4 regions of the Streptomyces sp. NPDC002309 genome follow, and region 4 is predicted to be linked to each of the others. Evidence: riboswitches for the same ligand, from Rfam matches in the RefSeq annotation. Region 4 holds a riboswitch; each other region holds the start of a gene.

Region 1 (7,453 bases), on a different contig from region 4:
GAGGAGCGGCTTGACGCCGAAGAACGCCGGTTCCCAGAGCACGAGGTCGGCGAGTTTCCCGGTCTCCACCGAGCCGACCTCCCGCGCCAGTCCTTGCGCCAGCGCGGGGTTGATCGTGTATTTGGCGACATAGCGACGCACTCGGTGGTTGTCCGCCCGTCCGTCACCGGGCAGCGCGCCGCGCCGCCGCTTCATCACGTGCGCGGTCTGCCAGGTCCGCAGCACGACCTCACCGACCCGCCCCATGGCCTGCGAGTCCGACGAGATGATCGAGATCGCGCCCAGGTCGTGCAGTATGTCCTCCGCCCCGATGGTGGACGGCCGGATCCGGGACTCCGCGAAGGCCAGGTCCTCGGGCACCGCCGGGTTGAGGTGGTGGCACACCATCAGCATGTCGAGGTGTTCCTCGGTGGTGTTGACGGTGAACGGCCGAGTCGGGTTCGTGGAACTCGGCAGCACGTACGGCTCGGAGACCACGCTCATGATGTCGGGCGCGTGCCCTCCCCCGGCGCCCTCGGTGTGGTAGGCGTGGATGCCTCGCCCGGCGATCGCGGCCAGCGTGTCGCCGACGAACCCGGCCTCGTTCAGGGTGTCGGTGTGGATGGCGACCTGGATGCCGGTGCGTTCGGCGACGGTCAGCGCGGCGTCGATCACGGCCGGTGTGGAGCCCCAGTCCTCGTGCAGCTTCAGGCCGAGGGCGCCGCCGCGGATCTGCGAGAGCATCGCCTCGTGGGAGACGGTGTTGCCCTTGCCGAGGAAGCCGATGTTGAGCGGGTACTGCTCCATCGCCTCCAGCATCCGCGCCAGATGCCACGGGCCGGGCGTGACAGTGGTCGCCTTGGAGCCCTCGGCGGGCCCGGTGCCGCCGCCGACGAGGGTCGTGATGCCCGACGCCAGCGCCTCGTCGGCGATCTGCGGGCAGATGAAGTGGACATGGGCGTCGATGGCCCCGGCGGTCAGGACGCGCCCGTTGCCGGCGATGACCTCGGTCTCCGGTCCGACGACCAGGTCCGGATGCACCCCGTCCATGGTGTCGGGGTTACCTGCCTTGCCGATCCCGGTGATCCGGCCGTCGCGCATACCGACGTCGGCCTTGACGATCCCCCAGTGATCGACGATCACGGCTCCCGTGATGACGGTGTCGGGCGTGCCGTCCGCGCGCGTGGCACGCGACTGCCCCATCGACTCGCGGATGACCTTGCCACCGCCGAACACCGCCTCGTCGCCGGCGCGTCCGGGTCCGCCGCTACGGTCCTCCTCGATCTCGATGAGCAGATCGGTGTCGGCCAGCCGGATGCGGTCACCGGTCGTCGGGCCGAAGAGGTCGGCATAGGCGGTACGCGAGATCTCAGGCATCGAGGGCACCTCCGGTCTCCCCGCGCAGCCCGGGCACCACGCGGGCGCCGGCGAGCGGGACGAGTTCGACGTCGACGGGGATGCCGGGCTCGAAGCGCACGGCCGTCCCGGCGGCGACGTTGAGCCGCTTGCCGCGCGCCGCGGCGCGGTCGAACTCCAGGCCGGGGTTGGCCTCGGCGAAGTGGTAGTGCGAGCCGACCTGGACGGGGCGGTCCGCGGTGTTGAGCACGCTGAGGCGGGTGACCTCGCGCCCCAGGTTGTAGACGATCGGACCGTCGGCGAAGAGGATCTCTCCGGGGATCATCGAGGCCCCCTCACACGATCGGGTCGTGGACGGTGACGAGTTTGGTGCCGTCCGGGAAGGTCGCCTCGACCTGCACGTCGTGGATCATCTCGGCGATGCCCTCCATGACGTCGTCCCGGGTGAGCAGCTCGCGCCCCGAAGCCATCAGTTCGGCGACCGTACGGCCGTCCCGCGCGCCTTCGAGGAGGTGCGAGGTGATGAGGGCGACGGCCTCGGGGTGATTCAGCTTCAGGCCCCGGGCGCGGCGCTTCTCCGCCACGTCGGCCGCCACGTGGATGAGCAGCCTCTCCTGCTCGTGCGGGGTCAGTTGCACGTCCCACCTCACCTCCTCGCGCCGGGCCGTGCGGGGCCCGGCTGCCGCACCCACCGGCGAAGACCCTGGTGGCGTGGAGCGGCAGGCTAGTTGGCACGAGTTTCGTGCACGTTAACCAAGTTGTGATCCGCGTGTCGCGGCGCCCTTGGCCAAGGCCGTCGACCGTCAGGCTCACCCGGGCGCGGCAAGCGCCCGGCCGAGGGGCGTCGCAGGAGGACCGTGCGCCCGGCCGAGGGGCGTCGCAGGAGGACCGTGCGCCCTACCGAGGGCGTCGCGCAGGACCGTGCGCCCCAGTGGCGCGGGTCGTCGCGCAGGACCGTGCGCCCCACGGGCGCGGGTCGTCGTCCCACCGCGCTCCGACAGGTGCGGCAGTGCTGATCCACCCGTCGTCGACGCGGTTCGCCGGGCGTCATGACAGAGCGTGCGCACGGGAGTTGAAACGGACCAAAAGGGGTACCGCCGTCCGGATGACCTTCACCTCCCTTTCCGGGGCCCTTGCGGTTGCGCAACGCGAGCTGCCTCGGGGCGGAATGAGACGTTCCCTCGCTGGTCCGGGGTGGCGTGGCACCCTTGACACCCGTTCGCACAAGGGGCTGTCCACCCGAACGGGTGAGTGGTGAGTAACGCCACAAATTCCCGGTTGCGTTGGGATTTTCGCACTTCGGTGAGTCAAGATCCCTGACTGACGACAAGACCCCGCCGCCGCGGCGGGGCGATCCGGGCGGACGCCGAGTCCTGCCGCCGTCCGGATGACCGGTCGACAGGAGTGGATCGGCAGGAGTGGAGGACCCGAGCACGACGGGTCGCCGGAGACCAGTCTCCGAGTGTCCCTTGGGGTGAAGCCGTAGCAACGCGGCCGGGCAACTTCGCCAGCCCGAATCCGACAGGTCATCCTTCACAGGCGGCTGACGAAGGGTTGCGCATGACCGCGCTCAATCGTGTCCCGTCGCTGATGGTCCGTGCCGGTACGGCCTCGGCCCTCACCCTCGCCGCGGTGGGCGGCTCCGTCGTGGCTCCGGGGTTCGCCTCGGAGGCAGTGGCCGCCACGCCGGCCACGAAGGCACTCCAGATCGCCGCCTCGAAGAAGGGCTCCCCTTACCGGTGGGGCGCCACCGGGCCGCGCAGGTTCGACTGCTCCGGGCTGACGCTCTACTCGTTCAAGAAGGCGGGCAAGAAGCTGCCCCGCACGGCCGCCCAGCAGTACAACAAGACCCGCCACATCGGCGCCAAGAGCCGCAAGGCCGGTGACCTCGTGTTCTTCCACTCGGGATCGAACGTCTACCACGTGGGGATCTACGCCGGGAAGGGGAAGATCTGGCACGCGCCGAAGACCGGTGACGTGGTGAGGCTCCAGAAGATCTGGACCAAGAGCGTCTGGTACGGCCGGGTCAAGTGATCCCCGGGTGGCGGTGGCGGCGCCCGGAGGGGACGCCGCCGCCCCGCCCGTGACGCGGGCTCGGACGGCCAGGACACCAGGTCGCGCCGAGAGACGTCGGCGCGGCGCCCGCGACGCCCCGGGGCCGGTGCGAGGCGCTGCGCGGGCGGCGCGGGCGGGTCGGCCCCGGGTCGGGGCTCCGGCAGGAAGCCGTACGAGGCCGTCTTACGGCCCCGTACGGCCGACGGAGCCCGGAGGGAGAGGTGCGCCGCCGGTCGAGTGCGGAGCCCGGGACGGCACGGGACCGAGGCCACCGGCTCGACGTGGAGCCCGGGACGCTACTGGGACGGCAGCGGCACGGCGCCGGGGCCGTCGTTCGATGGCGGGCGCGGTGTGGCCCGCGTCCGGTGGGCGGGGCGCCCCGGCGGCTGACGCGTTCCGCGCCCTCGTGCGGGGCTCCGCCGCCCGAACCGGACAGCCCACGCCCGGGTCCACCCCCTCCATCGCCCGTGGCGCCTCGGCCGACCTGTGCGGGACCTCCCGGGGGCCTGCCGGTACGGGGTCGAGTCCACGCCGTAGCCGGCACGGCGCGTAGGCCGGGGAGGAGTCTCGGGCACCCGGCGCCGCTCGTCGGCGCGTCCGGCACATCCGCCCGGCCGGGCACCGCACGCCCACCCGGTCCCGACGTCCACGGACCACCTCGCCACCCCCGCGGCGCCCACCACCGCCAGACCGCGGGCCGACCACCCGCCCGACCGCGGCGCCCACCAACCGCCAGACATGCGCTGCGGCCCCGCCCTCGGACGCGCTACGGCTCCTGCGGGCCCGCCAGGCGGACCGGGCGGGCCGGGCGGACCGGTACCGTCCAGGGAAGCTCGATGGAGACCGTCTTGCCGCCCTCGCGGGTCGGGCGGACTCTGAGACGGCCGCCGCACTCGGCCGCGAGCCAGCGGATGATGACCATGCCGCGGCCGTTGTCCTGCTGGACGGCGGCCGGGAGCCTTTTGGGGAAGCGTGGGTGACTGTCGGTCACCCCGATGCGGAGCTGCTCGTCGCGGTCGAGCCGCATCGCGACCGTGAAGGTGGGTGACTGACCGAAGGTGTGCTGGACGGCGTTGGTGGCGAGTTCGGAGATGATGAGCCTGATCGTGTCGGCGACCTCGGTCTCCGGTGGCAGGCCCCATTCCGCCAGGGTGCTGACCACATAGGTGCGGGCGGTGGAGACCGAGGCGGGTTCGCTCGGCAGAGTGACGGATGCTTCCAGTTGGTCTGCCATGGCGACGTCGTCCCTTTCCCACGGGACCGTAGTCCGACACGGAGCGGATGGTTCGAGTACGGTCCCGGACTGGTGCTTCTTCGCCAGACTGCCACTCAAAGCCCGGTAGCGGTGGCGATCCACCAAGATATGCATATATCTGTCGCTCGAAGCGGTGAACTCTGCGACGGCAGAGCGTATTTGGGCGGCCCGGAAGGAGTAGGGAGTAGCCCATGCAGTACGGTCCCGCGGTGCGCCGCCGGAAACTGGGCGCCGAACTACGCACACTGCGAGGCCGCGCGGGCCTCACAAGCGGTGAGGCGGCCCGGCTGGTGGGATGGCACCAGTCGAAAGTGAGCCGTATCGAGACCGGCGCCAGCGGCGTGAAACCGGCCGATGTGCGGTTGCTCCTGGACGCCTACGGGGTCGACGACGCACAACTGAGGGAGCTGCTGCTGGCGTTGGCGGGGTCCGGCGACGGCCACGGCCGCGACCACTGGTGGCACGCCTACAGAGGGGTGCTGCCGCCCACCTACCGGGACTTCATCAGCCTGGAGTCGCAGGCGGGCGCCATGCGCACCCTGGAGACCTCCGTCGTACCGGGCCTGCTCCAGACCCCCGAGTACGCCCGCGCCGTGACCCGCGCGGCGGTGGAGGGCCTGGACGAGGACCGCCTCGACGCGCTGGTGGAGGTACGGCTGGCCAGGCAGGACGTGCTCCGTTCGCAGCCTCCCCTGGTGCTGAGCGCGGTGCTCGACGAGGCCGTGCTGCGCCGGGAGGTCGGCGGCCCGGAGGTGATGGCGCGCCAGCTGGAGCGGCTCCTGGAGGCCGCCCGTCTGCCCCAAGTGCGGCTCCAGGTGCTGCCCTTCGCCGCGGGGGCGCACATCGGCGTCACCGGGCCTTTCGTTATCTTCTCATTTTCGCGCACTTCTGATCTGGATGTTGTGGTTCTAGACCACTTGACGAGTAGCCTCTACCTCGAAAGGAAAGAAGACGTAGAGGCCTACACCGAGGCCTTCAACGCCCTTCAGTTCCACGCCCTTTCGCCCGAGGAATCGTTGGACTACATCGCCGGGATAGGTGACGGCGCGTAAGGAGGCACCATGACCGCACTGCCTCGGAACGTACCTTCCAGCACTCAACTGCTCGGTGTGCACTGGCTGCGCAGCAGCCACAGCACCGGCGCCAACAACTGCGTCGAGACAGCCCGGCCGGCCCTGGGCCCGTGGGCCGGACTGCTCGCCGTACGCGACTCCAAGGACCCGGCCGGACCCGCGCTGCTCTTCTCCCCCGAGAGCTGGGCGGGGTTCACGGCTCATCTCTGACAGGGTCCTGACGGCATTCGTACTCGCCCTCACCTGATCGTGTGGGATCACCCCTGATCAGTTCCGAACAGCGCGATGCACGGCCCTGGTTCGCCGACTCATGGTCGCGTGTCGCCGACGACTCGTACAGCGCGTTCGATCTGGTCCCCGGAGAGATCCGCGCGGGCCGTCAGCCGCAGCCGGGAGATGCCGTCGGGCACGGAAGGAGGCCGGAAGCAGCCCACGGCGAGCCCCTCGGCGCGGCAGTCGGCCGCCCAGCGCACGGCGCTCTCCGGGGACGGCGCGCGCACGGAGACGACCGCGGCGTCCGGCCGTACCGCCTCCAGGCCAAGAGCCGTCAGCCGGCTGTGCATCTCGCCCGCCACCGCGCGCGCCCTGGCCGCCCGCTGCGGCTCCTCGCGGAGCAGCCGCAGCGCCGCCAGTGCCGCACCCGCGGCGGCGGGAGCCAGACCGGTGTCGAAGATGAACGTCCTGGCCGCGTTGACCAGATGGTCGATCACGCGCGCCGGGCCCAGCACCGCGCCGCCCTGACTGCCCAGCGACTTCGACAGGGTGACCGTGACGACCACGTCGTCCGCGCCCGCGAGGCCCGCCGCGTGGGGCGCGCCCCGGCCGCCCTCGCCGAGCACCCCGAGGCCGTGCGCGTCGTCCACGACCAGCCCGGCGCCGCTCGCGCGGCACACCTGGGCCAGTGCGCCGAGGGGGGCCTGGTCCCCGTCGACCGAGAAGACCGTGTCGGACACGGCGAGCGCCGGTCCGTCGTGCGTGTGCAGCGCCTTGCGCACCGCCTCCGGGTCGGCGTGCGCGACGACCTGCGTGGCGCCCCGGGCCAGCCGGCAGCCGTCGATGAGCGAAGCGTGGTTTCCCGCGTCGGAGACGATCAGCGAGCCGTGCGGCGCCAGTGCGGTCACCGCGGCGAGGTTGGCGGCGTAACCGGAGGAGAAGACGAGTGCCGCCTCGAAGCCGCAGAAGGCCGCCAGTTCGTGTTCGAGTTCCGTGTGCAGTGCGGTGGTGCCGGTGACCAGGCGGGAGCCGGTCGCCCCACCGCCCCACGTCCGGGCCGCCCGCGCGGCGCCCTCGACGACCTCCGGATGCCGGGCCAGACCCAGGTAGTCGTTGCTCGCCAGGTCCAGCAGCGGCGAGTCGGCCGGGCGGGGGCGCAGGGTCCGTACGAGTCCGGCGCCCCGGCGCAACTCCGCCTGCTCGTCGATCCAGCCGAACGCCATGGGGTCCGTCCTCCGGTGTTTTTGTAGGCAGTGCACAGACACTAGCGGTACCCATCGCGGCTCAGGATGTGGCAATACCCACACGTCGAACACGCCGGATTGTACGAAGTCTCCTCTTGGCCCGAAGCGGTGCGTTAGGACAGGATCACCTTCATGGACCTGCTGAACACGCTGGTGGACAAGGGGCTTCGGCGCGAGTCGCCGACCCGCGAGGAAGCACTCGCCGTCCTCGCCACTTCCGACGACGACGTACTCGATGTGGTGGCCGCGGCCGGCAAGGTGCGGCGCCACTGGTTCGG
Region 2 (7,453 bases), on a different contig from region 4:
TTGAGGGTCGGCCGGGCCAGCAGCTCGGCGTACGGGGAGCCGAGCGCCAGTGCTGCCGCGCCGGCGTCGAGGACGTGGTCGCCGAGGCGGACACCCACCGTGCGTTCGGCGGACCCGGCGGGCGAGAACACGCCGTACGGAAGGTTGTGCGGTCCGAAGGGGTCGCCCTCGGGGACATCGAAGGGGGGCATGGGGTGCTGCCTCACTTTCGTACGCGCGGTCCATGCGGTCGTGGATCACGTTACGGCTGCGGCACCACCGTTGGGCAGTGTCCGACAGGCGTAGAAGATTCCGAATGTCCAGAAATGCATACCACCCCGGGGTTCCGGAAACCTGTCCGGCGACACGGGACAGCACCATGCCGGCACATGACGAACCTGGCGAACGTCGTCCTGCCTGCCCCTCAAGGGCTTCGGGACCCTCTTCCGGGCCGTCGGGGAGCCAACACCACGATCAAGGAGCCGGCAGGCGCCACGGGAGAGTGAAAAGCGGACAGTGGGACGGTAGTTGGGAATGAACAGCGGGGGTGCGGTGTCCGTATTCTCTGATCATGGCCGCACCCATCGCATATGCCGCGCACACCGAGTACGCGCGCACCGACTACGCCCTCATCGCCACTGACCTGGACGGAACGCTGCTTCGCGGCGACGACACGGTCTCCGACCGCTCTCTCGCCGCGCTCGCGCGGGTCTCGGCGGCCGGGGCCCGGCATCTGGTGGTGACCGGCCGGCCGGCGCCGCGCGTACGGCCGCTGCTGGACGTCCTGGGCGGCGGCGGGCTCGCGGTGTGCGGGCAGGGCGCGCAGTTGTACGACGCCGACGCGGACATTCTGCTGTGGTCCGTCACGCTGGACCGGGAGCTGGCCGAGACCGCGCTCGGCAAGATCGAGGCCGAGGTCGGCCAGGTGTACGCGGCCGTCGACCAGGACGGTGTCGACGGGCTCACCCTCATCGAGCCGGGCTATCTGATGCCGCACCCCACACTGCCCGCGGTGCGGATCGATCGCCGCGACGACCTGTGGTGCGAGCCGATCAGCAAGGTGCTGCTGCGCCATCCGACCCTGTCCGACGACGAGTTGGCGGCGGTGGCGCGGGCGGTGGTCGACTCGCTCGCGACCGTCACCATGTCGGGGCCGGGGACGGTCGAGCTCCAGCCGTGCGGCGTCACCAAGGCCACGGGGCTGGCGCTGGCGGCCCGGCATCTGGGCCTCGGCCCGGAGGGGACCATCGCTTTCGGGGACATGCCGAACGACATCCCCATGTTCGACTGGGCCGCGTACGGAGTCGCCATGGCCAACGCCCACCCGGAGCTCAAGGCGGTGGCCGACGAGGTCACGCTCTCGAACGAGGACGACGGCATCGCCGTCGTCCTCGAACGGTTGCTGGCCGAGGCTCAGTACGGGCCGAAGACGTTGTCGATGGAGCCGTAGCGGTCGGCCGCGTAGTTGCAGGCGGCGGTGATGTTGGCGACCGGGTCGTACGGGTCGTACGCCGTGCCGGTCACGTGGTAGGCCTTGAAGGTGGGGTCGATGACCTGGAGCAGGCCCTTGGACGGGGTGCCCTTGGCGGCGTTCGAGTCCCAGTTGTTGATGGCGTTCGGGTTGCCGGAGGACTCCCGGATGATGTTGCGGTGGATGCCGTTGTAGGACCCGGGGATCCCGTTCTGCGCCATGATGTCGAGCGACTGGCGGATCCAGCCGTCGAGGTTGTTCGAGTAGTACTTGACGGACGTGGGCATGGCCGCGGGCGTCGCCGCGGAAGCGGTGGTCGCGCCGATGAGCGGCAGGGCGAGGACGGCGGCGCCGGTACCGGCGACGGCGAGCTTGCGGACGATGCGGGCAGTACGAGTACGACTGATCTGACCGTTTGCAGTCATGGGGACTGTCCTCTCCGGCGCCTGCGAGGTGAGCTGTCGGGTTCGGGCGGGGAGGGCCCGGCCGCTCTCTTGCGAGTGCGACTTCACCCCGAGCCGTTCCGGTGTGCCGTGGAGTGCGGCATCCGGTCCGGCGGCCTACCTGGGTCCCCCGCTCCTGCCGTGCGGTGAGTGAGTCCGTCATGGGTGGCGCGGGCGGCGGCAGGATTCGGCGTTCCGCCCGACTGGCCCGGAACGTATGCGAGAGCACATGTCCGAAACAAGTGGTCGTTTCTGGCATTGCGGCATTTGATCTTCCTCCTGACCTTTTGTCACCCTTGATCCTTTGCGGTCGAAAAGCGTCAACTCGGCCATGTGCAACGGTGGATCGCGCCGTTGATGCGAGGGGCTCGTGAAGGGGGGCGAGTGAGCCAACTCACGCGCCTGCAGAAAGAGTGGCAAATCGGGCAATAGGCCCAAGTGCTAGTCAATCGACGGCTCGTGGGGCGTGTGTCCCTCGGGTGTGAGAGGTGGCCGCTTCGAGGCCAAGTGCAAAGTGTCGTATTCGGTAATTCCAGGTAAAAACTCCCCCTGGTGCGCGGGGTCCTGGACCCCGGGCGGGCGCGGGCTCGCCCGGGAGGGGTGAGTGACGCCCGTCACGAAGGGCGAGGGGTGGGTGGGCTCGCACCCTTCGTGGCGCGCCGCGGCGCATGTCCCGCTGGGCGGTGAGGACGTGGCGCGGAACGGCCGGGCGGCGGACGTGAGCCGGCGTGGTCGCCGCCTGTGCGCGTATCTCCAGCGTGAGGACGGAACCTCCCCCGTGGTGCGCGTCGTTGTCGTAACGATCGTCCGCGCATCCTCGGCGGGCCCGGTCGCCGCGTCCCCGTTCGCAGGCGGGCCTCGCCGCCGCCCGCCGCCTCGACGCCGGGGTGCGGTCGGGTCGGTCAGGCGGTTCGGGGGGTGCCCCGGGAGCGCCGGTGGGGCTCGTCGGTGATCGGGCGCCGTACGCGCGCGTACGACAGGGTTCCGTCGGGCAGCGGGATACGGAGGTCCTCGTGGGCCGTCTCGTGGAGGAGGGGTTGCGGATGTGCAGGAGCGTGACCTCGGCGACGGCTTCGGTGGGCGGTGTCCGTTGTGAGGCGCGGCCCGGGCGCGGCTGTGAGGCGCGGCCCGGGCGCGGCGGCCGACGCTGCCGGGTCGGCGAGGGCCATGAGCCCCGCGTCGGCGATCAGTGCTGTGGCGGCCGAGGGATCGGCGCGGCGCATCGGCCGCGGCGTGGGTGCGACCTCCGTGGTGTCCGTGCGTCCGGCCAGGTGACGGCCGACGGTGGCGTGCCGGGCCGGGCCGGAGGTCGTCACGGGCGGGTTCTGCCCGAGCGGGCCCCGGGGCCGGCCGGGGAGGGCGCGGTCGTCGCCGGAAGGCGGCATGCTCCCGGGGCCGGGTCCGAGTCCACATCCGGTGCCGGCGGCGGGGCGGGGCAGGGGTCGGCTGCTCCGACCGAGTCGATAAATACCCACTCATATCAACTGATTAGAAAAATACCCGCCGTGATCCAATACCGCCTGAGACGTAGCGGTGGGCGGCCTCGGTGATCGAAACGTGACCGGATACGCTGACTTGAGTGAAGGCAGCGACCTATCGACATTCCGCGTAATCGCCAGTAGACACCAGCAGACAGGAGACCCCTCGTGACCGTCGTCGGGCCGTTCGGGCTGAGCGTGCGGGACCAGGCTCTGGAAGCCGATGTCCAGGCCGGATTGGCGGCTGTCGAGGAAGGGCTGCTCGAAGCCACCAAGAGCGAGGTCCCGTTCATCACGGGGGCCGCGCAGCATCTGGTGAGGGCGGGCGGGAAGCGGTTCCGGCCCCTGCTGGTGATGCTGGCGGCCCGGTTCGGTGACCCGTACGCACCCGGCATCGTGCCTTCCGCCGTCGTCGTGGAGCTCACGCATCTGGCGACGCTGTACCACGACGACGTGATGGACGAGGCCGCCGTGCGGCGCGGCGTGCCGAGCGCGAACGTCCGTTGGGGCAACTCCGTCGCCGTCCTCACCGGTGACTTTCTGTTCGCCCGTGCCTCGCACATCCTGGCCGACCTCGGGCCCGAGGCCGTACGGGTGCAGGCCGAGGCGTTCGAACGGCTGGTGACCGGCCAGATCCTGGAGACCGCGGGCCCGTCGGACGGGCGGGATCCGGTCGAGCACTACCTCGACGTGCTCGCCGGCAAGACGGGATCGCTGGTGGCGGTGTCGTGCCGGTTCGGCGCACTGATGTCCGGGGCCGACGAGTCGGTGGTGGACGTGCTCACCCAGTACGGGGAGCGCCTCGGCGTCGCCTTCCAGCTCGCGGACGACGTGCTGGACATCGCCTCCGACTCGCACGAGTCGGGCAAGACGCCGGGCACCGACCTCCGGGAGGGCATCCCCACGATGCCCGTGCTGCGTCTGCGCGAGCGTGCCGCCCGGCTGGGGCTGGCCGAGGACGTCGCGCTGTGCGAGTTGCTCGCGTCCGACCTCAGCGACGACACGCGGCACGCGGAGGCACTGGCCGCGCTGCGGGCACACCCGGCGCTGGAGCAGGCGCGGCGCGACACCGTGCGGTTCGCCGAGGAGGCGCGGGCGGCACTCGCCCCGCTGCCCGAGTGCGACGCGAAGGCGGCGCTCACGGAACTGTGCGAGGCCGTGGTGCACCGGGCCGGATAGCGGCCCGACCGGTTCCGCCCCACACCGCCACGCCACGCCCCACGCCCTGCCCCGTCTCGCCGCGGGGCGGCTGCTGCGGACGGGCCGGGCTGATCGGCCGGTCGGTCGGGCGGTCGATACTCGGCCAGTCGCTGCTCGGCGGGTCGCCCTTCGGCTGATCCGCCGTCCGGCCTTCGTGCGTCCGGTTGTCCGCTCGACCGCTTGTCGAGGGCCCGGTTCTCCGGCCCTCGTGCCCCCGTACGACGTGTGACCCCCCGTCGCACCCCTACGGGTCGGGGGAGATGTCGTCGTCTCGTGTCATACCCCAGCAGTACGCGGAGTTGGCTCCCGGGTCTGACGCATCTTGCCGCCCTATTTGGTCAGATGGAGAACACGGAACACACCACTCCTCACCGATCCGGGTGAGAATGGCGGCTCGGGGTGGGACCCCTGCGAGGACGCGACGAGGCAGCCGCCGCCGACGACGGAGGTAAGGCACACATGGCACCGTACGAATCCGACGACACCACGGCCGTGGCCGACGCGGACGAACTGCGCGCGGCCCGGCGGCGCAAGGCCGCCCGGTACGTCGTCCCGGCGGCGGTCCTGGGATTGGCGGCGGGCACCATCGGGCTCGTCCCCGCACTGGCCGACTCCGGCAGCCCCGACCTGCCGAAGATCACCGCGGAAGAACTCATAGAGAAGATCGCGGCGTCGGACGTGCAGCAGCTGTCCGGCACGGTGAAGATCAGCACCGATCTGGGACTGCCCGACCTGGGCGGCCTGGAGGGTGACCTGATGTCCGGCGCGACCCCGTCCGGCGGCGAGGGCTCCTCCGCCGACCCGTCGGCGAAGCTGACCGAGCTGGCCACCGGCACGCACACCCTGCGCGTCGCCGCCGACGGTCCCGACAGGCAGAAGCTGTCGCTGCTGGAGAACGCCGCCGAGTACAGCCTGATCCACAACGGCAAGGACGTCTGGGGCTACGACAGCGCGTCCAACGAGGTCTTCCACGGCACCGCGGACGAGGGCGCCGAGCAGCGGACGGAAGAGACCCCGGCCACGCCCAAGGGGCTGACGGAGGAGGCGCTGAAGGCGGTCGACGACACCACGTCCGTGACCGTCGACGGCACCGCCCAGGTGGCCGGCCGTGACGCCTACAAACTGCGCATCGAGCCGAAGCAGTCCGGTTCCACGGTCGGCGCGATCAGCGTGGCGGTGGACGCGAAAACCGGGATGCCGCTGAAGTTCACGCTGACCCCGGCGAGCGGCGGCGCCGCAGTGGTGGACGCGGGCTTCACACAGGTCAGCTTCGCCAAGCCCGCCGCGTCGACCTTCGACTTCAGCCCGCCCAAGGGCGCGAAGGTGACCGAGGAGGGCAGCGTGGAGGCGCCCGAGCACTCCGCGCAGCGGCCCGAGGAGGAGGAGCTCGCCAAGGGCCTCGAGGGGCTGAACGTCATCGGCGAGGGCTGGACCTCCGTCGCCGTCCTCGACTCCGGGGCCGAGGGCGCTGCCTCCGGCGCGGGGCCCGGTGACATGGGTGAGCTGGGTGCCGCGGGTGGCTTCCTGGGCTCCCTGGGCGACGAGGTGAAGGGCGAGTTCGGCTCGGGCATGGTCTTCAAGACCCGCCTGGTCAACGCACTGATCACGGACGACGGCAAGGTCTATGTCGGCGCGGTCACCAAGGACACGCTGGTGAAGGCGGCCGACTCCGCGAAGTAGCCGTCACGGCGCATGCCGTCCGGGCTCTTGGCCCCCGAGGGCGCACGGCCGCCCCCGGGGGCTTGGCCGTCAGCGCCGGGCGGCCTCGTACGGGAAGCGGGCCGGCGGTGTCTCCCGCGCGATGAACGTCGTCGTGCGGGAGGCACCGCCGGCGTCCTTCAGGACGCGACCAGGCACAGCGCACGCAGATCTCTCGATGTCGTCGAGTGGCCAGGAGCGCGGTGGACGTCGGCAGCCGACTCGATCGACCGTGCCGGGTCTTGGGACGAGGCTGTGACGCCCTGGTGACGCGTGTATGCGGCGAAATCGGTGAGACTCGACGGTAGGGTCCGCCGAGGTGTGGACGCCGGCGAGTGAGGAAACCGATGTCTCGACCAGGCAGCGAGAAGAAGCGGGAACACCAGGACCAGGGGGCGGGTGCGGTGATCGACGTCCGGGTTCCTGGGGCCGGACCGGACACCGAGGGCCCTGTCGCCGCCTCGGTCGACGGCGTCCCGGTCGTCGCCGTGCCCGGCGAGGAACTCCAGCGGACGGTACTGAACCACCTCCACCGCATCGCCCTCGCCACCGGACGGCCCGTCCTCGCCACCGTGCGCGACGAGCGGATCGGATTTGTCGTACCGCTTCGGGTTCACCCGGACGGGTCGAGTTGTTTCACGGCGGATCCTGTGCCGACGAGTGCGGCGGGGGACGCCGTAGCGGTGCAGCCGTCCACCCCGGTGGCCTCTCGTTCTGCGCAGCCGCCTTCCCCTGTTGCCCTTCGTTCTGCGCAGCCCCCCTCTCCGGTGGCTCCTCCTTCTCCGCAGGCGCCCATCCCGTCGGCGCCCCGTTCTCTGCGGGCCCCCGCTGCTTCGCAGGCTCCCGCTGCTTCGCAGGCCCCCGCTCCGCCGCAGGCCCCCGCTCCTGCGCTGCCGCGGTCGCCGCAGGCGCCTGCCCCTTCGCCGCATCGGCCGCCGCAGACGCCCGTGTGGCCCGCGGCCGAGCCGCCGCAGGACGACGTCACGCAGACCCTGCGCACTCCGCCGGTTTCCGGGCCCACCTCCACGCCCACCTTCCGGCTGCGGGCGATCCAGGAGCCCCAGCCGCTCGGCGAGTTCGGGCCGCCGCCCGTCATGGACGCCCGGCCGCACCCGGAACCGCTCGTCACGCCGGACCTGGCCGCCGGCCGCCGGCTGGACCCCGACCCGAAGCCCACGCCGCCC
Region 3 (7,453 bases), on a different contig from region 4:
GCTCATCATGCGAGGACTGCGGACGCTTCCGGTGGAGTTCACACCGGTGCGGGAGAAGTGACGCGCTTTCAACTATGTGATCTCCATGTGATCTGCGCGGCATGAACTTGTGACAAGTGATCGTCTGCCTATACGTTCAGCCATCAGCACGGCCTTTCGGTTTCACCGGCCGCGCAGTTCCCCGCTGTCACGCGAAAGGTCCCCGCATGCTCTCCGGGAACGGTCGTCACCGTCGCCCCCGTCAGGCGCCCGCACTCGTCGTCGCGGCCGGCGTGACCGGCTCCGCCATCGCCCTCCCCCTCCTCGCCGCCACCGGCGCGAGCGCGGCGAGCGGGACGACCTGGGACCGTGTCGCCGAGTGCGAGACCGGCGGCTCCTGGAGCGCCGACACGGGCAACGGCTCCTACGGCGGACTGCAACTCTCCCAGCGGGACTGGGAGGAGCACGGCGGGCTCACCTACGCCGCGAGCGCGGACCAGGCCAGCCGCTCGCAGCAGATCGCCGTCGCCGAGAAGGTCCTCGCGGACCAGGGCGTCGGCGCGTGGGCCACCTGCGGCCCGCGGGTGGGGCTGGACGCCGACTCCGAGTCGGCCACGGTCGACACGGGTGTGGCCGGTGACAAGTCCAGCACGCCGTCCCATCTGATATCTGGCGATTCAGGCGGTCTGTCCAACTCGCTTGGATTGTCCCACTCGTCCAGTGGTGCCCGTTCCGGTGGTTCTCAGGGCGCCGACGCATCCATGGACTCCGCCGGCTCGAAGAACTCCGCGAAGCCGAAAAAATTCGGCGAATCCACCCCGTCCGGTGGTGCCGGCTCCCCGGGTGCCGACGGCTCGGCATCGCCCGGCCCGGGCGAGTCCTCCGGTTTCGGCGAATCCCCCGAATCGGGCGAATCGCCCCTGAGTTCCTCGCCCTCCGGTGTGCCCTCGAGCACTCCGAGCGCATCGGACCTCACCGGCACGGGCCTTCTCGGCGGCGGCAAGCACCGGGGAGGCAGTGCGGACGAGGACGGTGAGCGCGCCGGCGGTTCCTCCGGGCGCCACGCCTCGCGGGACGGCGCCACGTCCCGAGCGGGCGCCGACGGCGCGTACCGGGTCCAGGACGGCGACACCCTCTGGGGCATCGCCGACTCCCTTGGCGTGCAGGGCGGATGGGCCGCGCTGTACGTCGTCAACCAGGACGCCCTCGGCGGCGACCCCGACCACATCGTCCCCGGTCAGTCGCTGGACGTCGGCGCGGAGTCGGCCGGCAAGTAGGGGAGAGCGGGGACGGGAAACGGCCTGGGGGCAGCGGGAGTTCACGTCACACTTCGAGTCGAATGTCCGATTTGGTGAAAGTGTGGGATGAGTCTCAGAAGCCCTGATCGTCTTTGAAATTCGGCCGATCGCCTGTCTACGGTCATGACCGCTCGTCACCACGAGCCCCGGCTGCCGCAACGCCGAGTCCTGCCAGCGGCCACCCGGGAACAGTCGTCGCGTCAAGCGCCGCAGGCAGGAGCGGGGGACCCAAGGTAAGTGCCGTGTCCGGCAGTTGAGGAGACTCAGCGCCGGGACCGGCTCGGGGTGAAGCCGCACCTCCCAGTGAGGTGCGGCCGGGCAACTCAACCGGCCCGAACCCGACAGCTCACCTCGCAGGCGTCGGTGAGGGGATCAACCATGCTGTTTTCCAGCAAGGGCAAGCATCGCGGTGCGTCCAGGACCGTTCGCGCCATCGCCGCCGTCGGTGTCACCGGCGCCGCCGCAGTCGCCGCCCCGCTGATCGCGGCCGGCAGCGCCTCCGCCGCCACGGCCTCCGAGTGGGACGCCGTCGCCCAGTGCGAGTCCGGTGGCAACTGGTCCATCAACACCGGCAACGGCTACCACGGCGGTCTGCAGTTCTCCGCCTCGACCTGGGCCGCGTACGGCGGCACGCAGTTCGCGGGCACGGCCGACCAGGCCTCGAAGGAGCAGCAGATCCAGATCGCCGAGAAGGTGCTCGCCGGTCAGGGCAAGGGTGCCTGGCCGCACTGCGGCACCGGCCTGTCGAACGCCGCCTACACCGGTGGCGGCTCCGCGGCCGGCGATTCGCAGAGCGACGGCACCGAGACGCGCGCCACCGAGGAGCAGCCGGCCTCGCGGTCCGCGGAGCGTCCGGCCGTCGAGGAGACGGTCACCACGCCGACCGGCGACAAGGTGAAGAAGGGTGACGGCGAGTACGAGGTCGTCGAGGGCGACACCCTCAGCACCATCGCCGCCCAGCACGACGTCAAGGGCGGCTGGGAGAAGCTCTTCCGGCTGAACAAGGACGTCGTCGAGAACGCCGACCTCATCTTCCCGGGTCAGCAGCTGCACCTGAAGTAGGACGGCGCCCCCGCTGCTCCGACTCGCGCGGCCTCCCTTCAGGAGGCCCCTGAGGCTCCCGTGAGGGTCACCCCCCGTCCCCACGGGCTCCCCGCCCCGGTGCGTCATCCCCCCGTACGCACCGGGGCGGGGCTTTTCGCGTCCCGCTCGCCCCGCGGCGCACCCCCGTCTTTGTTTCGTTCGGAAACAATTTACTCTCGGTTCCGTCCATCAGAGGGGTGACCGGCTGGCCGATCGCACGGAGCCGGTTAGGCTCGTCTCGCAGAGCCGCCGCGGTCCTGCTCCATCGCGTCACATCCACGAAGGAGATGCTCGTGCCGTCCATCGACGTCGTCGTAGCCCGGGAAATCCTGGACTCCCGAGGCAACCCCACGGTCGAGGTCGAGGTCGGCCTCGACGACGGCAGCACGGGTCGTGCCGCCGTTCCGTCCGGCGCTTCCACCGGCGCCTTCGAGGCCATCGAACTCCGCGACGGCGACCCCAACCGCTACCTCGGCAAGGGCGTCGAGAAGGCCGTCCTGGCCGTCATCGAGCAGATCGGCCCGGAGCTCGTCGGCTACGACGCCACCGAGCAGCGCCTGATCGACCAGGCGATGTTCGACCTGGACGCCACCGACAACAAGGGCTCCCTCGGCGCCAACGCCATCCTCGGCGTCTCGCTCGCCGTCGCCCACGCCGCCTCCGAGGCCAGCGACCTGCCGCTGTTCCGCTACCTGGGCGGCCCCAACGCGCACCTGCTGCCGGTGCCGATGATGAACATCCTGAACGGCGGCTCGCACGCCGACTCCAACGTGGACATCCAGGAGTTCATGATCGCCCCGATCGGCGCGGAGTCCTTCTCCGAGGCCCTGCGCTGGGGCACCGAGGTCTACCACACCCTCAAGAAGGTGCTGAAGGGCAAGGGCCTGTCCACCGGCCTCGGCGACGAGGGCGGCTTCGCCCCGAACCTCGGCTCCAACCGTGAGGCCCTCGACCTCATCCTGGAGGCGATCAAGGAGGCCGGCTACACCCCCGGCGAGCAGATCGCCCTGGCCCTCGACGTGGCCGCGTCCGAGTTCTACAAGGACGGCGTCTACACCTTCGAGGGCAAGGACCGCACGGCCGCCGAGATGACCGAGTACTACGCGGAGCTCGTCGCCGCGTACCCGCTCGTCTCCATCGAGGACCCGCTGTTCGAGGACGACTGGGAGGGCTGGAAGACCATCACCGACAAGCTCGGCGACAAGGTCCAGCTCGTCGGCGACGACCTGTTCGTCACCAACCCGGAGCGCCTGGCCCGCGGCATCGAGGAGGGCGCCGCCAACGCCCTGCTCGTCAAGGTCAACCAGATCGGCTCCCTGACCGAGACCCTGGACGCCGTCGAGCTGGCCCAGCGCAGCGGCTTCAAGTGCATGATGTCGCACCGCTCCGGTGAGACCGAGGACGTCACCATCGCCGACCTCGCCGTCGCCACCAACTGCGGCCAGATCAAGACCGGCGCCCCGGCCCGCTCCGAGCGCGTCGCCAAGTACAACCAGCTGCTGCGCATCGAGGAGATCCTCGACGACGCCGCGGTGTACGCCGGCCGCAGCGCCTTCCCCCGCTTCAAGGGCTGAGTGAAGCCCCTGTAGGAAGCGTCGTACGTACGTCCCCGCACCCGGTCCCGTACCGTGTGCGGGGACGTACGCGCGTGTGCAGCACGCAGACATGGGGAGGCGGGAGCCAGATGGCTGTGAAGGAACGGGACCGTTTCTCCACCGCGACCAGGCTCAGGCTGCTCGGGGAGCAGACCGCGGCCCGTGTCTACCGCTCCCAGACCCGCCGCCAGGCCCGGCGCTCCCGGCTGACCGGCCGCGCGGCGCTGCTCGCCCTCGTCGTCTGCTCCCTGGTCGTCGCGCTCGCCTATCCGATAAGGCAGTACGTCGCCCAGCGCGCCGAGATCGCCGACCTGCGGGAGCAGAAGCGGCAGGCCGAGGCGCGGGTCGAGGAACTGCGCGACCTCAAGGCCCGCTGGCAGGACGACGCGTACGCGGAGCAGCAGATCCGCCGGCGGCTGCACCACGTGATGCCGGGCGAGACGGGCTACGTCGTGATCGACCCGGACGCGGCCCGGCAGTCCCGCACCGACCAGGGCTCGGCCGACCGCCCCTGGTACGCGAACGTCTGGGACGGGGTCGACAAGTCGGACGCCGCCCACCGATGAGCCGGACGCCCGCGCCCGGTGAACGTACAGAGAGACAGGTATGGAAACGCCCCCGCCGCCCACCCCGCGCACCGAGCCCACCGACGCCGACGTGGAGGCCTTCAAGCAGCAGCTCGGGCGGCCACCGCGCGGACTGCGCGCGATCGCGCACCGGTGCCCGTGCGGTCAGCCGGACGTCGTGGAGACGGCCCCCCGGCTGCCCGACGGCACGCCCTTCCCCACGCTGTACTACCTGACGTGTCCGCGGGCCTCGTCGGCCATCGGCACTCTGGAGGCCGAGGGCGTGATGAAGGAGATGACGGCCCGGCTGGAGACCGACCCGGAGCTGGCCGCCGCGTACCGCGCCGCCCACGAGGACTATGTCCGGCGCCGGGACGAGATCGAGGTACTGAAGGACTTCCCGAGCGCAGGCGGCATGCCGGACCGGGTGAAGTGCCTGCATGTGCTCGTCGCGCACAGTCTGGCCGCGGGGCCGGGCGTCAACCCGCTGGGTGACGAGGCGCTGGCGATGCTGCCGGAGTGGTGGCGCAAGGGCGCGTGCGTGACCTCGGCCAACGAGGAGGACGGCACGTGACGCGCGTCGCCGCCGTCGACTGCGGTACGAACTCCATCCGGCTCCTCGTCGCCGACGTGGATCCGGCCACCGGCGAACTGGCCGAACTGGACCGCCGGATGACCATCGTGCGGCTCGGTCAGGGCGTCGACCGCACCGGGCGGCTGGCCCCCGAGGCGCTGGAGCGGACCTTCGCGGCCTGCCGTGACTACGCCGGGATCATCAAGGAGCACGGGGCCGAGCGGGTCCGTTTCGTCGCCACCTCCGCCTCCCGGGACGCGGAGAACCGGGACGAGTTCGTGCGCGGTGTGGTGGACATCCTCGGCGTCGAGCCCGAGGTCGTCACCGGGGACCAGGAGGCCGAGTTCTCCTTCGTCGGCGCGACCAGGGAACTGGCGGGGCGCGCGGAGGTGCACCGGCCCTACCTCGTGGTGGACATCGGCGGCGGCTCGACCGAGTTCGTCGTCGGCGAGGACCACGTCCGCGCGGCCCGCTCGGTCGACGTGGGCTGCGTCCGGATGACCGAGCGCCATCTGGTCATGGGCGGTGCGGTGTCCGACCCGCCGTCCGAGGAGCAGATCGCGGCGATGCGGGCGGACATCGAGGCCGCCCTCGACCTGGCCGAGGAGACGGTGCCGCTGCGCGAGGCCAGGACGCTGGTGGGGCTCGCGGGCTCGGTCACCACGGTCTCGGCGATCGCCCAGGACCTGCCCGAGTACGACTCGGCCCGCATCCACCACTCCAGGATCGGCCGGGACCGGGTCCGCGAGATCACCGAGTGGCTGCTGCACTCCACCCACGCCGAGCGCGCGGCCGTCGCCTCGATGCATCCCGGGCGGGTCGACGTGATCGCCGCGGGAGCCCTGGTGCTGCTTTCGATCATGGACCGGATCGGCGCCGACGAGGTGGTCGTCAGCGAGCACGACATCCTCGACGGCATCGCCTTCCACGCGGCGGGCGACCTGCCGGCGTAGCGCGAGCACGGCACGGGACGGCCCCGGTCCCTCGTGGGTGAGGTACCGGGGCCGTTCGCGCGGCCCGCGCGGGCCGTCCGTCAGTTGCACAGGAGCACGATGACTCCGGTGCACTCCTCGTCACCGCCACCGCCACCGCCGTGGCGGTGCTGCGCCGGGGCCGAGTGGACGGCCGCGGCCTTCGCGGCCACCCCGGCCGGGTGACGGGCGGCGCGCCACCCGTCGGTGGTCGTCGACCGGGCAGGTCGAGCGGTGTATGAGCGCCCCGGAAGAGGGTCCGCGACCCCGTCGCCGTCACCTTCGGGGGGCCCGCCCGGGAAAGTTCGTGAAGTTCTTCACAAGGAATTCGGCCCGGTGGGAGCGCGAAGGGGGGAAGGTTGGCCCTTCCGAGGGGTGAGCAGGGTCTTGAACATGTTCAGTCGGGCCGTGTATGGAGGGGCGCGAAGGCCCGGCGCGCGGGGGTTCCCCGGGCTTCCGTGAGGGTGCCGAAGGGGCAGAGGGGCAGCTCACGCGGCATTGACAACGGGTGTAACGGACCCCGGGTCCCGATCGTGACCATGATCTGGCTCACGTGGGCCGGGGAGTGTAGCACAGGGCCTGGAAATGCTTGTGAAGGGGCGCACGAGCTCCCCCTCGGAGGTGGGTGGATACTCGATGGCATGAGCACCACGGAGCGTCCCAGGATCCTCGTAGTAGGCGGTGGGTACGTAGGCCTGTACGCAGCTCGGCGCATTCTCAAGAAGATGCGCTACGGCGAGGCGACCGTCACGGTCGTCGACCCCCGGTCGTACATGACCTACCAGCCCTTCCTCCCCGAAACCGCCGCCGGCAGCATCTCCCCGCGCCACGTCGTCGTCCCGCTGCGACGCGTGCTGCCCAAGGCGGAGATCCTCACCGGCCGGGTCACCACCATCGACCAGGACCGCAAGGTCGCCGCGATCGCGCCGCTGGTCGGCGAGGCGTACGAGCTGCCCTTCGACTACCTGGTCGTCGCGCTCGGCGCGGTCTCCCGCACCTTCCCGATCCCCGGCCTCGCCGAGCAGGGCATCGGCATGAAGGGCGTCGAGGAGGCCATCGGCCTGCGCAACCACGTCCTGGAGCAGCTCGACAAGGCCGACTCCACCACCGACGAGGAGATCCGCCGCAAGGCGCTCACCTTCGTCTTCGTCGGCGGCGGCTTCGCCGGCGCGGAGACCATCGGTGAGGTCGAGGACATGGCCCGGGACGCGACCAAGTACTACAGCACCGTGTCCCGCGAGGACATGCGCTTCGTCCTCGTCGACGCCGCCGACAAGATCCTTCCCGAGGTCGGCCCCAAGCTCGGCCTGTACGGCAAGGAGCACCTGGAGAGCCGTGGCGTGGAGGTCTACCTCTCGACGTCCATGGACTCCTGCGTCGACGGCCA
Region 4 (7,453 bases):
CGACGGCCCTCCACGACGAGTTGTCGGCCGACGTCCGCGACGGCTGGGCCCTTCGCCTGTACGCGCTGCTCCAGGAGCGGTACGGGGAGGACACGACCACCGATCCGTCGGTGGGCTCCGGCCTGTCGGTGGTCCACGACTGGCATCGCCACACGGTCCTTCCCCTTGTCGCCGAGACGGTGCCCGGCGCGGAGACGGTGCCGTTCTCCTCACTCGCCCGTCTGCATACCGCGGCGGCCGCGGGGCGTGCGGCCACCCCGGACGCCTGGCGGACCGCGCTGCATCCGGTCCTGCTCCACCTCCACGCCGCCGCGTACGACCGGACGACCGCCTACGCCGAGGGCCATGCGGGGGCCCGCGACTACGCGCTGTCCCAGGGCCGGTCCCCGGCCGAGGCCGACGCCTACGGCCACGAGTACGCCGCGCTGAGCTGCACCGCCAACGCGCGCGCCTTCGCCGAGGCGCACGCGCTGGCGCTGAGCGACGCGCTGGCGCTCGCCTACGCCGCCGACGACCGCAGGGCCTATGCGGACACCTTCCCCGGTTCCCACGTGCGAGCGGTTGTCCGTGCCTGTGAACAGGCCGAGCCGCACGCACCTGCCGCCGGGAATCCAGCCGCGCGTCTGTCCGAGGGGTTCCTCACGGCACTGGTGGGGGCGCGATCGCTACGGAGGCGGTGATCGCGCGCTCGCCGGGGCCGTGAAGCCGTCGGCGGCGGGTCAGCCGCAGGGGACCTCGGTCAGCCTTCGACGCGAGGGACGGCCGAGGGCAGGGGCACGATCCGCCGCCGGTCCGGCGGCGGTTCGTGCGGCGCGGCTCCCGGTCCGTCCCGGGGCACCAGGACGCGCAGGGCACACTGCCGGACGGCGCGGACCTCGGGTGTGGGCAGCATCAGGGCCTCGCCGTCGACGGCCACCGGGATGGTCGCGGCGGTGACCTCGCCCCCGCGCGACGTCAGGGGAGTCACCCCGAAAGAGCGAGCCCCGCACGACGAGGTCGGCCGCCCGCACGGCGGCTCGCCGTGCCCGAACCGGGCCGGGCCGTCTCGCCGGGCTCGTCCCCGACCGACGTCACCGCTCACCGGCGAGGTCGAGATCACCCTTGCTCGCCTCGGCCACACCCTCAGCACTCCGGGGACGCCGCCAGGGGTGCGCGATCGGAACGGAGACCGCCCGCCACCACGCCTCCACCGGCAGCCTCCCCGCCGGCTCGAACGGCTCACCCGGCCGCGGGAACGCCACCGCCTGGCCGACTTCCTCGGCGGCGTCCTTCGTCCACTCACCGGGTTCGGCGTAGGGGTGCGGGGCGAGGTTGAAGGTCCCCCAGTGGATCGGCAGCAGCACCCCTGCCGGGGCGTCCCCGCCCTGGAGGTCCAGATGCGCGCGGACACCCTCCTCGGGGGTCATGTGGATGTCCGGCCAGTACCGGCTGTACGCGCCGATCTGGATCATCGTGGCGTCGAAGGGGCCGTGGTCGGCGCCGATGTCGCGGAAGCCGTCGAAGTAACCGGTGTCGCCGCTGTGGAATATCCGGTGACTCTCCCCCGCGACGGCCCAGGACGCCCAGAGGGTGTGCTGGGTGTTGCGCAGACCGCGTCCGCAGAAGTGGCGGGCCGGGGTGGCGGTCAGGGTCAGCCCGCCGACCTTGGTCGACTCCTGCCAGTCCAGCTCGCGCAGCCGGTCCGCGGACACGCCCCAGTGCTCCAAATGGGCGCCGACACCGAGCGGCACGGCGAACACCGTGTCCGTCCCGGCCAGCGCCCTGATCGTGGGCAGGTCCAGATGGTCGTAGTGGTCGTGCGAGATGACCACGACGTCGACCGGGCCGAGCGCGGTCAGGGGCAGCGGCACCGGGTGCAGCCGCTTGGGCCCGGCGAAGGCGAACGGGGAGCAGCGCTCGCCCCAGACCGGGTCGAAGAGCACCCGCTGCCCGTCGATCTCCGCGAGGACGCTGGAGTGCCCCAGCCAGGTCAGCCTGAGGCCGGTGGCGGGCGGTCGCGCGAGGTCGGCGGCCGTCGTGGGATGAACAGGCATCACACCGTGCGGGGTGCGGCGGTTGCGGGCGTCCTTGTCGAAGTAGGTCTTCGCGATGTCGCGCGTCGATCCCGACGGCCGGATCCGCGAGGGTCCACCGGGGTTCTGGAAGACACCGTCCTTGAAGTGGGGCGATCTGCGGATGCGCGCCATGCGCTCGCCGATCGGCTCCGCGCCGAAGGCCGCGGGCTGCAGCGCGCGGAGCCCGGAGCTCAGGGAACGGGAACCGGCCACGGTGCCTCCAGGTGGAATCGGTGGGACCTCCATTATGGTCCGCCCCACCGACACCATCCGCCGCCCGACGTGCATACTGACTCGTGATTCAGTACGCGCGTAACCCGCGCGAGACGCGAAACAGCCGCTGCCACAAGGAGTTTCCGTGACCGCCCCCCTTCTGTCGCTCACCTGGACCGACGACGTCACCGGCCGCCAGGGCTTCCTGGTCGTCGACCGTCTGGTGCGCGGTGTGGCCAGCGGTGGACTGCGGATGCGCCCGGGCTGCACGCTGGAGGAGGTCGCCGGACTCGCGCGCGGGATGTCCGTGAAGGAGGCCCTGCACTACGACCCGGAGGCCCGTTACGTACCCCTCGGCGGCGCCAAGGGCGGCATCGACTGCGATCCCCGGGACCCGGCGGCGTACGGGCTGCTGGTCCGGTACCTGCGGGCCGTGCGGCCCTACATCGAGACCTTCTGGACCACCGGTGAGGACCTCGGTCTGACCCAGGACCTGGTGGACCGGGCCGCCGCCGAGGCGGGGCTGGTCTCGTCGATCCAGGCGGTGTACCCGTTGCTGGCGGACGAGACGGCCGCACGGCGGCGGCTCGCCGACGCGTTCGCGGTGGAGGTCGACGGGATCGGGCTGGCCGAGCTGGTCGGCGGCTGCGGGGTCGCGGAGGCGGTGCTCGCCGCCCTGGACCGGGCGGGCCTGCCGTACGCGGGCACCCGGGTCGCCGTACAGGGCATGGGCACCATGGGTGGCGCCACGGCGCGCTTCCTCACACGCGCGGGCCTCACGGTCGTCGCCGTCGCCGACGTCAGGGGCACGATCGCCGATCCGGCGGGGCTCGACGTCGACGCGTTGCTCGCCGCGCGGGACGCGTACGGCACGGTGGACCGTACGGCGTTGCGGCCCGGGGCCCGCGAACTTCCCGGGGACGCCTGGCTGGCCGCCGACGCCGAGGTGCTGGTGCCCGCCGCCGTCTCCTACGCGATCGGCGCCGCGGACCAGCATCGGATCACCGCCCGCTGGATCGTCGAGGCCGCCAACATGCCCGTCGTCCCCGAGGCGGAGGCGCTGCTCACCGCGCGCGGGGTGACGGTCCTGCCCGACGTGGTCGTCAACTCGGCGACGAACGCCTGGTGGTGGTGGACCTTGTTCGGTGACATCGGCGCGGACGCGCGGGAGGCGTTCGCGTACACGCGGCGCTCCCTGCGCGCCCTGACCGAACTGGTGCTGGACCGCGCGGAGGCCGACGGGAGCACGCCGCGGGCCGCCGCGCACGCCGTCGCCGGGGACCGGCTGCCGCTGCTCACGGAGCGCTTCGGGTCGTACCGCTGACGCGAAGGTCACCGCCCGGCCACCGTGCGGACGTTGCCCGTTAGGGTGACGGCGTGGCGAGAGTGCGGTTGAGCGTGGCGCAGCGGCGCGAGGAGTTGTTGCGTGCCGCGGTGGAGCAGATCGAGGTGCGCGGCGTCGCGGCGGTGCGGATCGCCGATGTGGCGTCCGCGCTCGGGGTGAGCAACGCGCTGGTGCTGTACCACTTCTCCACCAAGGAGAGGCTGGTCGCCGCCGCGTTCGCGTACGCGGCCGAGGACGACCTCGCCCATCTGGCCAAGCTGCTGGGCCGGCGCACGACCGCCGAGCGGCGGCTTCGGGCGGCGGTGCGCTGGTACGCGCCGACGGGACCGGCGAAGGGCTGGCGCCTGTGGATCGAGGGCTGGGCGGCGGCGCTGCGCGAGCCCGCGCTGCGGGAGGTCACCCGGGACCTCGACAAGCGCTGGAAGGCGGCCATCGCGGAGGTCATCGCCGAGGGGGTGGCGGCGGGCGAGTTCCGCTGCCCCGACCCCATGGGCGCGGCCCTGCGCCTGACGGCCCTGCTCGACGGGCTCGCCGTCCAGATCACGTCCTACGCGGGAGCCGTGTCACGCGCGCGTGCGCAGGAGTGGGTGGACGAGGCGCTGGCGCGGGAACTCCGGTCCGCGGAGATGCCGGCGACTCCACCGCACTGAACGGGTGCCTGTTCCGCCACTTCTCCGCCGTGCGACCTCGCGCGGCCCGCCCGCGGCCCGAACCGGCCCGGCAGCCGGAACGGCCCGTTCCGCACGGGTGCCGCGAGGCCGCCCGCGGGCGGCCTCAGGCCACCGACTCGATCCGCATCTTGATGTCGTCCGGCGACAACACGCCCTTGGCGGTGACATGGTCGCCCGAGGACTCGCCCCGCAGTCGCCGGCCGATCCACGGCACCAGGTACTCCCGCGCCCAGTGGACGTCGTCCCGGCGCACGTCGAGCGCGCCGCGCGGCGGAAGCGGCGGCCAGGGCTGCTCCGGGTCGGCGGGGACGGCCAGGCGCAGGGCCTGACCGGCGCGCAGTGCCACGCGCGTGTGCCCCTCGGGCGACAGGTGCAGACGGTCGTCGTCCCAGGCACGGCGGTCCTGGACGGACTTGAGCGACCACAGGTCGAGCACCGGGCAGCCGTACCGGTCGGCGATGGCCCGCACATGGCCGTTGTAGGTGGCGATCTTGCCGCGCAGATGCCTGAGCAGGGGGACGCCGCGGGTGTCGAAGCCGGTGGTCACCAGGACGGTCCCGGCGGCCGGGAGCAGTGCGGCGAGCCCGCGCTCGAAGCGCTCCGCCACGTCGTCCGGGTCGGTGCCCGGACGGATGATGTCGTTGCCGCCGGCGCAGAACGAGACCAGGTCCGGCGCGAGTCCGGCGGCCCTCGGGACCTGCTCCGCCACGATCTGGTCGAGCAGCCTGCCGCGCACGGCGAGGTTGGTGTACTGGAAGTCGCCCTCGGGTCGGCGGTCCGCGAGCAGTACGGCGAACCGGTCGGCCCAGCCGACGAACGCCCCGTCGGGGCCGGGGTCGCCGACGCCCTCGGTGAAACTGTCCCCCACCGCCACGTACGACCCGATCACTGATCTGCTGTCATTCTTCGAATCGTCTGCCACGTCGGGACATGATTCCCCTTCGAATGTGACCTACGCGACCGTAGGAAGGGGTTGACGCGCGGTGAGAAAGGCCACGGCCAAAGGATTGGTCAATTGCGGAATAGGCCCCGACGGAAACGGGCGACGCCATGGACACGGTCGACACCGAAGGCCGGCCCCCTGGATCGGGGACCGGCCTTCTGCGGCATGAGCGGCGCGTGCGTCAGCCGATCGGGACGCCCTTGGAGGCCAGGTAGGCGACCGGGTCGACGTCCGAGCCGTAGTCCGGCGTGGTGCGGATCTCGAAGTGCAGGTGCGGACCCGTGGAGTTGCCGGTCGAGCCCGACAGGCCGATCCGCTGGCCCGCGCCCACGGTCTGACCGGCGGAGACGGACAGCGAGGACAGGTGGGCGTACTGGGCGTAGAAGCCGTCGGCGAGCTTGATGACGACCTGGTTGCCGTAGGAACCGGCCCAGCCCGCGGAGACGACCGTGCCCTCGCCGACCGCCTTGAGCGGGGTGCCGCTCGCGGCGGCGAAGTCGACGCCCGTGTGGTAGCCGCTGGCCCACATGCTGCCCGTCACGCGGTAGGCGGTGCCTATGCCGGCACCCTCCACGGGGGCGGAGAACCCGGTGGAGGGGGCGGTGTCCGCGGCCGGGGCGGCGGAAGCCTGGTCCGCGGCGGACTCGGGCGCCTGCGCGGTCTCCGCGGACCGCTCCGAGGACTGAGGCGTCTCCGCGGACGACGACTTCGCCGAGGGGGCAGCGGTGGAGGAGGCCGGCTCGTCGGTGTTCGCCGCGGCCCTCTGGCCTATCGTCAGCTTCAGACCCGGGTGGATGAGCGCCGGGTTCCCGCCGACGGCCTCCCGGTTGTCCTCGTAGAGCCGCTGCCAGCCACCGCTGACGTTCTGCTCGTCGGCGATCTTCGAGAGGTAGTCGCCCGCCCGCACGGAATACGTCCGGGCACCCGACCGGTCGGCGGACTGCTTCACGGCGGGCTGCTTCTCGGTGACGTGCTGCCGAACGGCCGTCTTCTGGGCCGGGATCGACGAGACGGCCTTCTCCGCGGCGGACTGCGCCGTGGTGGCGTGGGCGCCGGCGGCCCCCATCAGCGGGAGGGCCAGCGCGGCACCACCGGTTCCGGCGACGGCTATGGATCGGGTGAAGCGCTGGGTCTTCGGACGGCGGTGCTTACCCTTCGCGGGCATGGCGAGTTCCTCTCCGGCGCCTGCGAGGTGAGCTGTCGGGTGCGGACTGGAGATGTCCGGCCGCGCGGGGACGCGGCTTTACCCCGAGCCTGTTCCGGAGACCGGGACAGGCTGTTCTGCCTGTGGGTCCCCCGCTCCTGCCGTACACGGGTGAGTTGGCGCGGGCACCGGGCGGCGGCAGGATTCGGCGTCCGTCCGGATCGGGTGGAACGTAAGCGACCGAGACGCAACGGGACAAGCGAGAGGTTCCGCCGGAACACCGTTTCGTTGATCCTTTCACCCCAATTCCGGTCACACTCCGTGCATCGGGACGCATGTGAATCCGGTAAACGCCCTTGAAGCCATGTGAATTGCGTGGTCATGACGAACGACGCTCGGTCACGGATATGACACTGCTCACGTGACTCCGCTCCAGGTCTCCCTGTTCCGCGACGAGTTGGAGCGAAGCACGCGATTGGGGCAGAAGGTGCATATGCGTCGATAACCGTCCACTCCCCCGCTTTCATCACTCCCGGGCGACCACCTGTGGACAACTCATGGATGTGAGAACGCGTGTCGTATCGTCAGGGAAGTGCCCGACGGCGAGCAGCGCCGGCGGGGCGATGGGAGGGAGCCCCCGTGACGCAGCAGGTGCCGTCGACCGAGCCCGAGCTGGCCGGAGTGCGCAACTTCCGTGACGTGGGCGGGCTGCCGACGGTGGACGGGCGCAGGGTGCGGCACGGAGTGCTGTTCCGCAGCGGCCACCTCGCGCACGCCACCGCGGAGGACGCCGTGTTCCTGGCCGCCCTGGGGCTGCACACGGTCTTCGACTTCCGTAACGCCGCGGACCAGGAGCTGGAGGGCCCGGACGTGGAGCTGCCGGGCGTGCGCAACGTGAACCTGCCGCTGACGGACCCGGCGGACGGCGCCGAGTTCTGGAAGATGGTCCGGGACGGGGACCTGGAGCAACTGCGCAATGTCCTGGCCGACGGCAAGGCCGCGGACCGGATGATCGCGTCGTATCGCGCGATCGTCACGGAGCGCACCGCCGAGCACTCCCAGGTGCTGCACGCGCTCGCCGAG

What was found. Region 4 has a riboswitch for cyclic di-AMP ahead of ACWCPM_RS24395 (M23 family metallopeptidase). Riboswitches for the same ligand answer to the same signal wherever they lie in the genome.
Region 1: linked by a shared signal. The riboswitch ahead of ACWCPM_RS10490 (C40 family peptidase) and the one ahead of ACWCPM_RS24395 (M23 family metallopeptidase) in region 4 are both predicted to bind cyclic di-AMP.
Region 2: linked by a shared signal. The riboswitch ahead of ACWCPM_RS19470 (transglycosylase SLT domain-containing protein) and the one ahead of ACWCPM_RS24395 (M23 family metallopeptidase) in region 4 are both predicted to bind cyclic di-AMP.
Region 3: linked by a shared signal. The riboswitch ahead of ACWCPM_RS28080 (transglycosylase family protein) and the one ahead of ACWCPM_RS24395 (M23 family metallopeptidase) in region 4 are both predicted to bind cyclic di-AMP.

Annotation. Positions count from the first base shown of each region.
Region 1 is NZ_JBSFCI010000009.1:96,387-103,839, reverse strand. It holds gene ACWCPM_RS10505 (urease subunit alpha) at 1-1,356, opposite strand, end outside; gene ACWCPM_RS10500 (urease subunit beta) at 1,349-1,660, opposite strand; gene ACWCPM_RS10495 (urease subunit gamma) at 1,671-1,973, opposite strand; cyclic di-AMP (ydaO/yuaA leader) riboswitch at 2,703-2,892, shown strand; gene ACWCPM_RS10490 (C40 family peptidase) at 2,896-3,369, shown strand; gene ACWCPM_RS10485 (ATP-binding protein) at 4,157-4,624, opposite strand; gene ACWCPM_RS10480 (helix-turn-helix domain-containing protein) at 4,837-5,697, shown strand; gene ACWCPM_RS10475 (DUF397 domain-containing protein) at 5,707-5,928, shown strand; gene ACWCPM_RS10470 (8-amino-7-oxononanoate synthase) at 6,027-7,154, opposite strand; gene bioB (biotin synthase BioB) at 7,308-7,453, shown strand, end outside.
Region 2 is NZ_JBSFCI010000022.1:12,893-20,345, reverse strand. It holds gene fahA (fumarylacetoacetase) at 1-191, opposite strand, end outside; gene ACWCPM_RS19475 (HAD family hydrolase) at 551-1,429, shown strand; gene ACWCPM_RS19470 (transglycosylase SLT domain-containing protein) at 1,393-1,875, opposite strand; cyclic di-AMP (ydaO/yuaA leader) riboswitch at 1,879-2,056, opposite strand; gene ACWCPM_RS19465 (hypothetical protein) at 2,796-3,209, opposite strand; gene ACWCPM_RS19460 (polyprenyl synthetase family protein) at 3,540-4,550, shown strand; gene ACWCPM_RS19455 (LolA family protein) at 5,031-6,251, shown strand; gene ACWCPM_RS19450 (hypothetical protein) at 7,217-7,453, shown strand, end outside.
Region 3 is NZ_JBSFCI010000040.1:20,360-27,812, forward strand. It holds gene ACWCPM_RS28070 (cytochrome P450 family protein) at 1-61, shown strand, start outside; gene ACWCPM_RS28075 (transglycosylase family protein) at 207-1,256, shown strand; cyclic di-AMP (ydaO/yuaA leader) riboswitch at 1,473-1,652, shown strand; gene ACWCPM_RS28080 (transglycosylase family protein) at 1,656-2,339, shown strand; gene eno (phosphopyruvate hydratase) at 2,654-3,934, shown strand; gene ACWCPM_RS28090 (FtsB family cell division protein) at 4,045-4,521, shown strand; gene ACWCPM_RS28095 (DUF501 domain-containing protein) at 4,562-5,095, shown strand; gene ACWCPM_RS28100 (Ppx/GppA phosphatase family protein) at 5,092-6,048, shown strand; gene ACWCPM_RS28105 (NAD(P)/FAD-dependent oxidoreductase) at 6,708-7,453, shown strand, end outside.
Region 4 is NZ_JBSFCI010000030.1:90,814-98,266, forward strand. It holds gene ACWCPM_RS24365 (hypothetical protein) at 1-680, shown strand, start outside; gene ACWCPM_RS24370 (hypothetical protein) at 740-967, opposite strand; gene ACWCPM_RS24375 (MBL fold metallo-hydrolase) at 1,071-2,267, opposite strand; gene ACWCPM_RS24380 (Glu/Leu/Phe/Val dehydrogenase dimerization domain-containing protein) at 2,413-3,591, shown strand; gene ACWCPM_RS24385 (TetR family transcriptional regulator C-terminal domain-containing protein) at 3,645-4,262, shown strand; gene ACWCPM_RS24390 (SGNH/GDSL hydrolase family protein) at 4,387-5,172, opposite strand; gene ACWCPM_RS24395 (M23 family metallopeptidase) at 5,408-6,391, opposite strand; cyclic di-AMP (ydaO/yuaA leader) riboswitch at 6,396-6,562, opposite strand; gene ACWCPM_RS24400 (tyrosine-protein phosphatase) at 7,010-7,453, shown strand, end outside.